One region of the Arthrobacter sp. MP_M4 genome, then DNA from elsewhere that is predicted to be linked to it. Evidence: riboswitches for the same ligand, from Rfam matches in the RefSeq annotation. Region 1 holds a riboswitch; the other holds the start of a gene.

Evidence for each region. A riboswitch is a leader RNA that binds a small molecule or an ion and turns the genes downstream of it on or off. The one in region 1 is predicted to bind cyclic di-AMP.
Region 2: it holds a riboswitch for cyclic di-AMP, as region 1 does, so the genes downstream of both, RCH15_RS11985 (hypothetical protein) here and RCH15_RS18100 (C40 family peptidase) in region 1, are expected to answer to the same signal.

The regions. Positions count from the first base shown of each region.
Region 1 covers NZ_JAXCHX010000039.1:634-6,466, reverse strand. Annotated here, with positions in the region: gene RCH15_RS18130 (copper resistance CopC family protein) at 4-564, shown strand; gene RCH15_RS18125 (copper chaperone PCu(A)C) at 618-1,226, shown strand; gene RCH15_RS18120 (Dyp-type peroxidase) at 1,226-2,503, shown strand; gene RCH15_RS18115 (hypothetical protein) at 2,796-3,092, shown strand; gene RCH15_RS18110 (hypothetical protein) at 3,476-3,766, shown strand; gene RCH15_RS18105 (hypothetical protein) at 3,854-4,093, shown strand; cyclic di-AMP (ydaO/yuaA leader) riboswitch at 4,230-4,382, shown strand; gene RCH15_RS18100 (C40 family peptidase) at 4,386-5,246, shown strand; gene RCH15_RS18095 (hypothetical protein) at 5,444-5,602, shown strand; gene RCH15_RS19155 (universal stress protein) at 5,714-5,833, shown strand, end outside.
Region 2 covers NZ_JAXCHX010000015.1:7,787-13,619, reverse strand. Annotated here, with positions in the region: gene RCH15_RS11995 (serine hydrolase) at 1-847, opposite strand, end outside; gene RCH15_RS11990 (dihydrofolate reductase family protein) at 1,133-1,720, shown strand; gene RCH15_RS11985 (hypothetical protein) at 1,781-2,548, opposite strand; cyclic di-AMP (ydaO/yuaA leader) riboswitch at 2,553-2,754, opposite strand; gene RCH15_RS11980 (hypothetical protein) at 2,921-3,190, shown strand; gene RCH15_RS11975 (DNA alkylation repair protein) at 3,210-3,857, opposite strand; gene RCH15_RS11970 (universal stress protein) at 3,910-4,368, opposite strand; gene RCH15_RS11965 (mycothiol transferase) at 4,495-5,007, opposite strand; gene ggt (gamma-glutamyltransferase) at 5,078-5,833, opposite strand, start outside.

The sequences.
Region 1 (5,833 bases):
GGTTTGGGAGCAACCTTGCTCGCCGCCCTCTTGCTCTGCGTAGGCGCCAGCCTTCCGGCAGCACCGGCGGCCTTTGCCCACGACCAGCTGATTTCGTCCAGTCCGGCGCCCGATGAGCGTCTGGACAAGACAGCTGCCAGCATCACCCTGACCTTCAGTTCGCCCCTGCTCACGCTCGGGCACGAGGTCCGTGTCGTCGATGACAACGCCAAGAACTGGGTCAGCGGCGCCGCGGTACTCAGCCGGGAAACGCTGACCCAGGCGCTTCCGGAACTTCCCGACGGCGGCTACCAGGTCAGCTGGCGGGTGGTCTCCGCAGACGGTCACCCGATCAGTGGCGGCTACCGGTTCCACGTCGGCAATCCTGCCGCCGCTGCGCCCGCAGCCTCCGCCAACCCCACGGCCACTGCTGAACCAAACGCGGCAGCCGGCACCGGGGACGGCGCCGGTGTGCCCGGCTGGCTGCCGGCGGCCGGAATCACGGCCGCCGCAGGTCTCGGCATCTATCTGGTCATTGCAGGCCTCCGGCGCATCAAGCGCAACACACAGTCCCCCCGCGAATAACACTTTCCGGACCGGCCCTCCGCGGCCGCCCGCCACGATTCAGGAGCACCATCATGTCCAAGAAGCTCATGTACCCCGCCCTTTCCGTTCTCGCCGCCGCGTCCCTGGCCCTCAGCGGCTGTTCGCCCTCAGCCGCAACCCCGGTACCGTCCGCGTCTGCTGCCGTCGCCACCCCGGCCAGTGCCTCCGCCGCGCTGGCGGTCAACCAGCCATGGGTCAAAGCCGCCGCTTCCGGCATGACCGGCGGTTTCGGGGTCATCAAAAACACCTCCGACGCGGACATCACCGTGACCGGCGCCTCGACCCCCGCGGCCCGGATGGTCGAACTGCACGAAACCGTCGCGGGACCCGACGGCGCCATGCAGATGCGGTCCAAAGAGGGCGGCTTTGTCATCCCGGCCGGCGGCGAACTGATACTGGAGCCGGGCGCCAGCCACCTGATGCTGATGGGGCTAACCGCGCCCATCGTGGCCGGTTCCGACGTCACGTTCACGTTGGAGCTGGCGGGCGGCGGCAGTTTCGAATTCACCACGGTGGCGAAGGACTTCAGCGGCGCCAACGAGAATTATGTCGATGAAGGGGGCGCCGGCAGGTCGCATGGCCAGCCGTCCGGCGCCGCCGGCAGCGCAACCCCTTCCGCACCGTCGCCGACCTCAAAGTAATGGCCGGGTATAAGCAGCCCGCAGGCTCCTTCGCGGGCAGTGACGGGCCGGGCGTCCCGAGGAAGCTCCCACGGCGCGGACTGCTCTTCGGCGGCGCCGCCGCTGGGCTCGGGGCGCTGACCGCGGCCGGCGCCCAGCTCGCCGGGGCGGGCGTTCAGCGGGCGGCGACTACTGCACCGGTTGACTCCGCGGAGAGCGTCCACGGCAGCGGCGTGATTCCGTTTCACGGCGACCGCCAGGCGGGTATTACGACGGCGGCGCAGGCCCACGGTGTTTTTGTCGCCCTGGATTTGCGGCCCGGAACGACGCGAGCGGACGTCAGGTCGCTCTTGCGGCTGCTCAGTGACGATGCCGCGGACCTCTGCGCGGGAAGACCGGCACTGGCTGACACCGAGGGTGACCTTGCCCGGGTGCCGGCCCGGCTGACGGTCACGTTCGGCGTCGGCCCCGGCCTGGTGGCCGCAGTGGACCCCGCACAGGCACCGGAGTGGCTGAAACCGCTGCCGGCCTTCAGCATCGACCGGCTGCAGCCCGGGTTCTCCGACGGTGATCTGCTGCTCCAGGTCTGCGCGGATGATCCGTTGACCGTGGCGCATGCCCAACGGATGCTGCTGAAGGACAGCCGGAGCTTCGCGACCGTCCGCTGGGTTCAGGCCGGCTTCCGGCGTTCCTATGGCAGCGAAAAATCCGGGACCACCATGCGGAACCTCTTCGGCCAGGTGGACGGGACCGCAAACCCGGCCCCGGACAGCACGGACTACGAGCAGGTGGTCTGGGGCGGCGGAGACATTCCCTCGTGGATTAAGAACGGCACGTCGGTGGTTGTCCGCCGGATCGCGATGAACCTGGACAAGTGGGACGAAGCGGACCGCATCGGCCGGGAGGAATCCGTAGGCCGCCGGCTGTCCAACGGCGCGCCCCTGACCGGGACGCACGAGCACGACGAGCCGGACTTCGCGGCCGTGTCCAAGCTCGGGTTCCCGGTGATCTCGGAAGTCTCGCACCTGCGCCGGGCCCGGCCTGCGGACGGTTCCCAGCGGATCTTTCGCCGGGCCTACAACTACGATGCCGCTCCAGGCGCCGGAGGGGTCTCCGACTCGGGACTGATATTCGTGTCCTACCAGGCCGACGTCGACAAGCAGTTCACGCCGATCCAGCGCCGGCTCGATCAAATGGACATGCTCAATCAATGGACGACGCCGGTCGGCTCGGCTGTGTTCGCCATCCCGCCGGGGTGCCGTGACGGCGGATTCGTCGGTGACGTCCTGTTCGCCTGATCCGCACCAACGCGGATCATTTGGCGCCCATCCCACCGCACCGGAGATACGCCAAATGATCCCGCGTTGGGACGATGGAGGACGGCACCGGGGACTGCCAGAATCCGCGCTTTCATGACAAACCCCGTCACCCTCTCAATATCCGCGCACGTCACCGCGAACACCGCGCATTATGGTGGCGTTGAATCTCTCCCGAGGCTGGTGTGCCGGAGCGTCCCTGCGGGCTGGCTTTCACAGCCTCTCCACAGGCCTTGGATGTCCTGTTCCCATGTGCGGAGCGAAGGATCAGGGCATGAGCGCATGGAGAAATGCAATGGTTCCTGCCCTGGCAGCGGCCGCGGGCTTCCTCCTGGTCGCACCAGGCGTGGCTGGAATCGATGATATGGCCAACACCAAAATGCCTGCCCTGTCCACCGGAACTGTGCAGAGAACGACGATGACCACCATGCCGGGGCTGGAGCATATACTCCTGGCCGGTCTGAACCGGGGCGCACTTCCCGGTGGTTACCCCAACGATGAACCCAGGGAAGAGAGGTACGACGAGAACTATCTGGAAACGCTCCACTTCCAGCCACGCCCCCCGGCATGAGCGCAGGATCAACGGCACGCCATCGATACCGGAATGAGGAATTACTTAAAAGGTTCAAGAACTGCGGATGGTCCAGCGACTGAGCTGGCAGCTCACGGCCGCCCTTCCGCGAACCACCGTTGCCGATGGCCTCTTCAACGGCCCATTCAAGAGCTGCCAGCGACGAGCCTGACCCGTCGACCCCCACTACAACCCGGAAAACTGCCCCTGCCACCATCGTGCCTCCCAATATGGACAACCGACGCGTACGGAGAACGCGCTTCTTCGTTACGACGTCGTGCCGCGGGGCCCACGATCCTCCCGCCGGGCAAGGGAATCAAGAGAATGACCCGGCCCATGAAGAAAGCGCCGAAAGACGTGTCCTTCGGCGCCATCATCGTCCCGTGCGGTACTCCACGCCCACACAGTTCGGCGGGGAAGCGGCACTTGTCCTCCTCGATTCCGACGCCAGGAAGGACACGAAAGACCGGATCAGCATCACTGTTGCCACGGCGTTCTCGACCGCGGACGGGGACCTCCTATGGGGACCGACAGAGGTCCCGGGCCCCTCTCCCGGCAACGGACTGATCTTCGCCAACACTCCCAACGCGCTTTCCCTTGCCGGGTCCGGGACGAAGGCCCGGTACGAGGGCGCTCACGGACCGTCAACCGGGTGCGTGATCATTCTGGAATGAACCGACCCTGCCGGGACAGCCGTTAATGTCATTCCCGATCCCACCACCGGCCCGCCACTGGGCAAAGTCGACGGAACACCAACAGGCATGGCCACCGTGGATGACTCCACCCACACAGTGTTTCTGATTTCGCAGCGGCCGGGAATGGCCTACGCGGATGTCAACGGCACAGGCGCCAGGGTCCAACTCGATTCCGGCGCCAGCTCAACCTCGGGCGATTATGTCCTTCCCGTGGCCATGCCCCCCGACGGGACCGCCTTGTTCCCCACCGACCAGCCCGGCACCTATGCGGTAGGGGTCCCCCGCGAAACGTCGAATACCGGATAGAAATCCCTTCGGCCCCCTAGACGCAACGATACAGTCTAAATGTTTATACATTTGTGATTTTGCGTGTAGATTAGGGCGGTGCCGCCCACTGGGCGCGGCACACTCGGCTTGTTACCTAACCCTGCCGCCCGCCGAGGTCCCTACACCACATAGCTCCGGCAGGGGCGGGGGAACCAAATATGGATTCTCAATGAATCCTTGGGGTTAAGCCGCCGGCACTAACGTCCGGTGGCCGGGTGACTCCCATCCGCATCCGACAGCTCACCTCGCAGGTATCGGGAGAGGTTAAGCAATGTCAAACAACAATACCCACGGCCGCCACAGAGCCACCACCGGCAGCAGACTGTCCACCATTTCTCGAAGCGTCTCCACCCACAGGGGCAGGGTCGGCCGCCAGGCCGTCCTGGTCGCCGTGGGATCCGGGCTCGTGCTGAGCATGGCCGCCCCTGCCCAGGCAGGAGCCACCGCATCCGACCCGCAGAGTGGAACTGCACCGGGGGCTGTCTCCTCCTCGGCAGTCATTCCTGGCCAGGCGGCCGCCCGGGGTGCGTCCGTCCACACCGTCAACGCCGGGGAGACCCTCAGCCGGATTGGGGCGCTGAACGGAGTCTCCCTGGACGCGATCCTGTCGCTGAACGGACTTCAAATGTCTTCCATCATCTATCCGGGAGATGTCATAACGCTTTCCGGGGCAGCAGGCACCCCGGGCGTGGAATCGGCAGCTGTTCCGGCACCGATCGCCCCTGCAGCATCCGCCGGTGAAACGTACCAGCCTTCGGCGGTGGTGCCGGCGAGCTCCGACGGCGGCCAGAAGGCACCGTCTCCGATCAACCAGACGGTCCTCAACTCAGCTCTCGCCCAGACCGGCGCCACCCAGGACTGCACGGTTCTGGGAGAAGTGGCTCTGCGAGCGGCAGGAATTCAAGGTGTCGGCGATGAATCCCCCGAGTCTTTGATGGCCTACGCCACTCCCGTATCGACGCCTGAACCCGGCGACTTTATCTACTATGCCGACGGCGGAATGGGATTCTCACATAACGCGATCTACCTCGGCAACGGACAAGCAATGCACAGCGGATGGAACGGCAACCAGACCGTCATCTTTGACGTGAACGTCGGCTCCGGCCCCGCCTACTACAGGGTGAACGCCTAGCAGTTGAAGACCGGGGTGCCTGGCCACGCCCGTGGCCGGGCACCGCGGGTACACGGCCCTGAAAAACCAGGCCAGACACCACGTGCAAGTTCTGAAAGTTCAATGAGGCGGTTTTCGCCGTAGCCACCGAAGGCGGCCATGCCGATGTCCGGCGGGAGGGCCTGCTGCAGACCGCAGAAGACGCCGGCGTTCCGGACATGACTCAGTTCGAAGCGGACCTGGACTACACGGAGTCGCATCAGGCCGTAGCCAAAGATGCGCAGAAGGCCGGATCTTTGGGCGCCACGGCAACATCCACAAGCCTGATCAATGACACACTCCCGGAGGGTGCGCAGCCCATGGCCTCCCTGGAATAGGCCGACGAAGCAGCACTCCCCTTGGCTCCAGAATCTCCTGCTCAAATCAATGGCAAGCACCCCCGGCTCCCGGGCGACAGCCTCACCCTGACAGGCACTCCGGCCTAGGAAATCACAGAAACCTCACGCGGTGCCCCACTCCTGGTCATCGGAACACGCGGTCTGAGTGGCATACCCGGCTACCTTCGTGGCTCAGCAAGCCAGGCCGTCCGGGAAAGCACATCCACGACG
Region 2 (5,833 bases), on a different contig from region 1:
ATTTGTGGAACACGGTGACCCCAGGGGGCACGGCGGCCGGAATCAGGGTTTCGAAGTTGGTTTTCTGCATGTAGGACAGCAGCTGCCGGGTGTTCTCGGCGTTGAGCAGCCTGCCGCTGTACAGCTCGGTCAGAGTTTTCGCCATCTCCGCGGGCGTGAGGCTGTTGACCGACCGGTCGTAGGGGATGTCCAGGGTGGCGGCATAGTTCGTCAGGGCGCGGGCACCAATCGCGGCCATGATCAAGGCCCACGAATCGTTGTTGCTTTGCTGGACCATTTGCCGGATCTGCTGTCCGGAGGTGGACGCGCCCATCCGTGCCCCCAAAGAGGCTTTGCCGGTTTCCACCAGATGGTAATACGACGCCGCGGCCAGAATTTTAGCGGTACTGGCAGCAACGAACTTGTTCTTCGCCCCATACTCGTGGACTGCTCCGTCCGCCACATCCACGAGGGCCACGCCCACCCGGTAGGCGCTGTTGGATTGGATGACGTTGTTGATCTCCTCATCCAGCGCCGGACCAATCGCGGGCGTGGGAGGAACGACGGCGGTGGCGGACGGCGTCGGGACCGGCGCCGGGGGCGGGGGCGACGGCACGGTCGGGGCGGCGCCGGCGGCAGTCGCTGACGTTGCGGCGGGAGCCGGCGGTTCGGCGAAAACGGGATCCCGGGCCTGGATGGTGGCGTAAATGGTGGCGGCCGAGATTAAGGCGAGGACGGCCACCAGTACCACCAGGAGGTGCGGGCGGAACCGGTCAGGAGTTCCGGGCAGGCGCCGGCCGGTCCGGCGGGCCGACGTGGACGTGTGTCGGCCGCTGCTGAAGTGCCGGCCGGGACCCCATGACTGCATAGGTTCTCATCCCCGGAACAGGGTCGGGTGTGAGCCGGTGTCTACTGCCACGGGCGGGCTCGCAGGCATGCTCTACCTCCGAAAACGTAGGTCCGTGGATGGTCCAAACTTCCCCACATCTTTCTCCCAACCGTGCGTCAATGCAAGCCCGGACCTTGTAGAAATCTTGGACCCGTCCATCAGTGCTGAAGGCCGCTCCATGCTCCCCTGCCCCGGCAGGGGTTCCCGGAGTACGCTGAAACTCCCCGTCCGCCAAGAGTCCGCAGCGCCGCAAAGGAGAACGCCATGCGCAAGGTGGTATTGATGATGCAGGTATCCCTCGATGGCTTCATCGAGGGTCCGGAGCGGGACCTGGGCTGGCATCGGGTGGATGATGAGCTGCACCGGCACTTCAACAGCGAGCTCCGGAGCATGGGCGCTTTCCTGGACGGGCGTGTCATGTATGAGCTGATGGCCGCTTTCTGGCCGACGGCGGACCAGGACCCGTTAAGCACTCCCCCGATGGTCGAGTTCGCACAGATCTGGCGGGACATGCCCAAGATTGTCTACTCCAGGACCCTGGATAAAGCCGAGTGGAACGCCCGGGTGGTGCGCGACGTCGTCGTGGATGAGGTGATGACGCTCAAGGAGCAGCCCGGCGGTGACCTCGCCTTAAGCGGTTCGGACCTCGCGGCGACTTTCCGTCACTTGGGCCTGATTGATGAGTACCGGGTCTACGTCCACCCGGTTCTCGTGGGACGGGGCAAGCCGCTGTTCCAGGCTGCCGATGACACAACCTCGCTGCAGCTGCTGGACACCCGTGCCTTCGGCAACGGCGTGGTGCTGCTGCGGTACGACGTTGACCCCGGCGCCGGGGACGCAGAAGGCCGGTGATCAGCTGCCCCCAAGGCAACCGATCAACCGGCCTGCTGTACGCAGAGCTAAGCGGTGGTGCTAGCCGGCGCGGACGAACGTTACGGGGCCCGTGGCGGTCAGCCAGGACAGCGGGTGGGCCATCGTGGCGTTGACGCCGTTCATGCCGCCGCTGATAGCCTGGCCGTTGCCGGCGTAGATGGCAACGTGGCCGGACTGGACAATGATGTCGCCGGGCTGAGGGGTGCCGACGACCGTGCCGTAGTTCAGGAAAGCCCGCGGTCCGATGTCACCGACCGGGATGCCGGCAGCGTTCAGGGCCTTCTCCACCATGGCGGTGCAGTCCTGGGTGATGCCGATCTGGCCGTAGGCTACGGCCAGCAGCGTGGCGTTGACGCCGCCTGCTGCCGCGGCCGGAGCGGGTGCCGCGGCCGGGGCGGGGGCAGCCTGAACCTTGACGGTGGCCTTGGCTGCGGCGGGTGCCGCGGCCGGGGCCACTGACGCGGCACGGACCGGCGCCGCTGCTGCGACAGCCGCCTTCGGAGCTGCCACAGGCTTGGGCGCCTCAACGGGCTTGGGCGCCTCAACGACCGGAGCCGGGGTGGTCACTACGGCCGGACGCTCGAAGGTGATCTGTACTGCGGAGTCGGCCATAACCGGCGCGGACACCGCGCCCTGGACGTCAACGGACGACGCCGGTGCGGAGTCGCGCTGGGCGGGAGCCTCGGCTGCATTTGCGGCCATGGCGCCGCTGAGCACCATCCCTGATGTGGCGACGAGAACTGCGGCCTGGCGGCCGATGGTGCCGGCGGAAACGCGTTTGGGCGCACGGGTATTGCTAAAAGTCATTAAAGGAGCCTCTCCCAATGCCTGCGAGGTGAGCTGTCGGATTCGGATGGGAGTCACCCGGCCGCACGCGGGCCCGATCGTAACGGGCTGTGCGGCTTCACCCCAAGACCCCTGAAAAAAGCGGGTCAAAATGTGGTTTCCCCGTCTCTGCCGGACGTTGCTGCGAGTTGTCCCCGGGCCGCGACAGAGTTAGGCAATCGGCTGGGGAGAGCCCGTCTCGGAAACAACAGGCACCCATCAACGGTAACGGAACGATCACAGCCTGTCACATCGAGGTGGCCGCGGGGATGGTCCGTCCAGCAGCGTGGCTCCCGTTTCAGCCCGGGGCGTAAGGTGATGCCATCACCGTATCCTCGACGCGGAGGGCCCACTATGAACACCATCAACGTCCCACGACACAGTGTGGCGATTTGCCAGCTCAGCACGCAGCCAGCTGAAGATTTCAACGTCAACACCGAGCTGCTGGTCCTGGAGAACGGGGAGGTCCACGTCTCGACCTGGGATGCGGAACCACGCGATGGGGGCTTCGACATCCACGTGCTGAATGACCGCGTGGACGCCCTCGGATTCATGGTGGTCACCGATTGGGTGTTCCTGGACGAAAAGGCCTACGCGGTGGTGGAGCGCCGCCCGGCAGGCTAAGAAAACGCCGGGGCGGAGTTTACTCCTGGAAATTCAGCTCCGGCCGGTGCTTGGCCATCTCGGCGAGCACCAGGGTGACGGCCCCCGCGGCATCCGCGTCGCCGTCCCGCCGTTCCGGTGGCTCCGTCAGCACCGAGCGGGCGTGTCGGACGAACCGGGACCAGTCTCCCGCACCGGCGCGCAACTCCGGCAGCGGAGACAGCACAGCCGCGCGGCGAAGCCAGGCATCGGGGTCCCGCACCCAGCGGTCCAGGACGCTGTCGGCGCGGACCCTCCCTACGACGTCGAGTCCGCCGACCAGCGGTCCGACGACGTCGAGCGCCAGCGGATCCACCAGCGCGTCCACCCGGGCCGTGCGCACGAAGCCCTCGATCCGGGTCAGGTCGGTGTTGGTCAGCACGCGGACCTTTGACTGCAGGAGCACGACGGCGGCGAGGCGGCGTTCGAAGACGGGCACCTCCCACAACTCGGAGCTCAACGCGGTGATGTCATCGTGCGTCAGATCCTGATGCCGGCGCAGGGTGTCGCGGACCGTCCCACGCACAGCTCCGACGGACGAGCCGTAGTATCGGTGACCGCTGCCGAACCGTCCTTCCGCTTCCTCGGCACGGCTCCACGATGACTCGCGTTGAAGCGCCCTGTCAATGAAATCGCCGGCTTCGCTCATGGGGACATTCTTCCGCACCCCGGATCCGGATCCGGTGCACCGGCGGTCGCCCTCAGGAAGTCTTGGGCCGGACCACCAGGACAGGGCACGGTGCATGATTGATGATTTGTGTTGCCACCGACCCCACATGCAGGCCGGAAAAGCCGCCGTGCCCCCGGGAGCCAACCACCACCAGATCAGCGTCGTGGGCGGCTTCCAGGAGTGCAGAGGCCGCCGAATCATTCTGGACGACCAGGCCGGTGGCGGACACCCCCGCTTTCTCAACGAACGTCAGGGCAGCAGCCTGCATGGTCTCTGCTGCTTGGTGGGGGGAATCTTGCGTTACGACCTCGCCCGCGGCCGTTTCCAGCAGCGCCGGGTACCAGGCGAGCGGGGACTTCGCCCAGGCTGTGAGAAGACGGATTTCGCCGTTCCGCTGTTTTGCTTCGTCAACGGCCCACCTGAGGGCATTGTGGGAATTCCCGGAACCGTCAAACCCGACAACAATCACGAACGAACCTGTGCTGGTCATGTGTTCCGTTCCCTTGCATCTCGTGAGCAGCGTGGACTCTTCAGTGTCTGCGGGCGCGAAAGTCAGTGTCAAGGTGCGCACGACCCAATTTCACCGCTCCCACCCGGGTGGCGCAGCGGGCGCCTCCTAGAGGGTGCGGGCCGGATCCAAGCCCTTCGCGTAGGCTGCCTGCCCCGCGTGCTGGAGGCAGTCGGCGATGGTGCTGACCAGCCGCACTGCGAGGGTGACGGGCGGGTTCCAGCGCGTATCGATGACCCGATCCATATCCTCGTCGCCGAGGGATTCGAGGAACGCCACGGTCTGGCGGTGCACGGCGTCGTAGTATTCCAGCAGGAGCTCCGCCGGGACCTTGACGGCGTCCACCTCCTCGGACGAATGGCCGTAGCCGGTGTCGCGCTCGGGCAGGGGCAGATCGAAGCGGCCAACGAACCCCTGCGCGGTCCACACCTGTTCAAGGCCGGAGGCGCCGGCGATCTGTGCGTCCTCGACCCGGCTGAGATGCCAGACCAGCCACGCCAGGGAATTGCCGTTGCCGGCGGGCCGGCGGAGCAGGGCGTCCCCGTCCACCCCGTCGAGGGTGGCGGCCACTGCTTCGCGGATCCGGCCGAAGGCGTCCAGCAGCAGTTCCTTGGATTTCATCGTGTCCCCTCACCGTGCGTCGTCGCTGAATCCTCATGCTTACACGGAGAGCGCACCGCCGGATAGGGCACTATCCCGACGACGGGCAGAGGACCATCGCGGATCCGCCCCCGCGCCGCACAGGCTCGGCGGCCGCCACCATGCCGCCGTCGGGCCTGAACTCGATGGCAGTCGCGGCGCCGATTTCCGCAGCCGAGGTGAAGGCGTCGCCCGACGGGGTGAACTGATGGCCGTATGGCGTCAACAGGTCTCCGTACGCCGTAATGAACTCCGGCTCGGCCGTGACCTTGGCCGTGTTCCGCTGCGAGGCGCGCGGCGCAGCAATGGCCTCAGAGACGGTCATGCCCAGGTCCACCCGGTTCAGGATCGTTTGCAGGACGGTGGTGATGATCGTCGATCCACCGGGGGAACCGAGCGCGAGGAACGGTTTGCCTTCCTCGAGGATGATGGTCGGCGCCATGGACGAGCGCGGGCGCTTGCCCGGCTCGATCCGGTTCGGGTCTACCTCGTCGTACACGGTGGAGAAATCTGTGAGCTCGTTGTTGAGCAGGAAACCGCGGCCGGGGACCACCATGCCGGATCCGCCGGTCTGTTCGATCGTCAGCGTGTACTCGACAACGTTTCCCCACTTATCCGCGACGGTCATGTTGGTCGTCGAAATGTTTTCGGTATCCAGCTCGTTGGCGGACGCGGCGGCGGCCGCCGGGCACACGCCGTCGTACGCTGAGAGATCCCCCGGGGCGACGGGCTTCACGGCGGCCTGGAGCGGATCGATCCGGCAGGCGCGCTCCTTGCCGAACAGCGGATCGGTGAGCGCGGCGGTGGG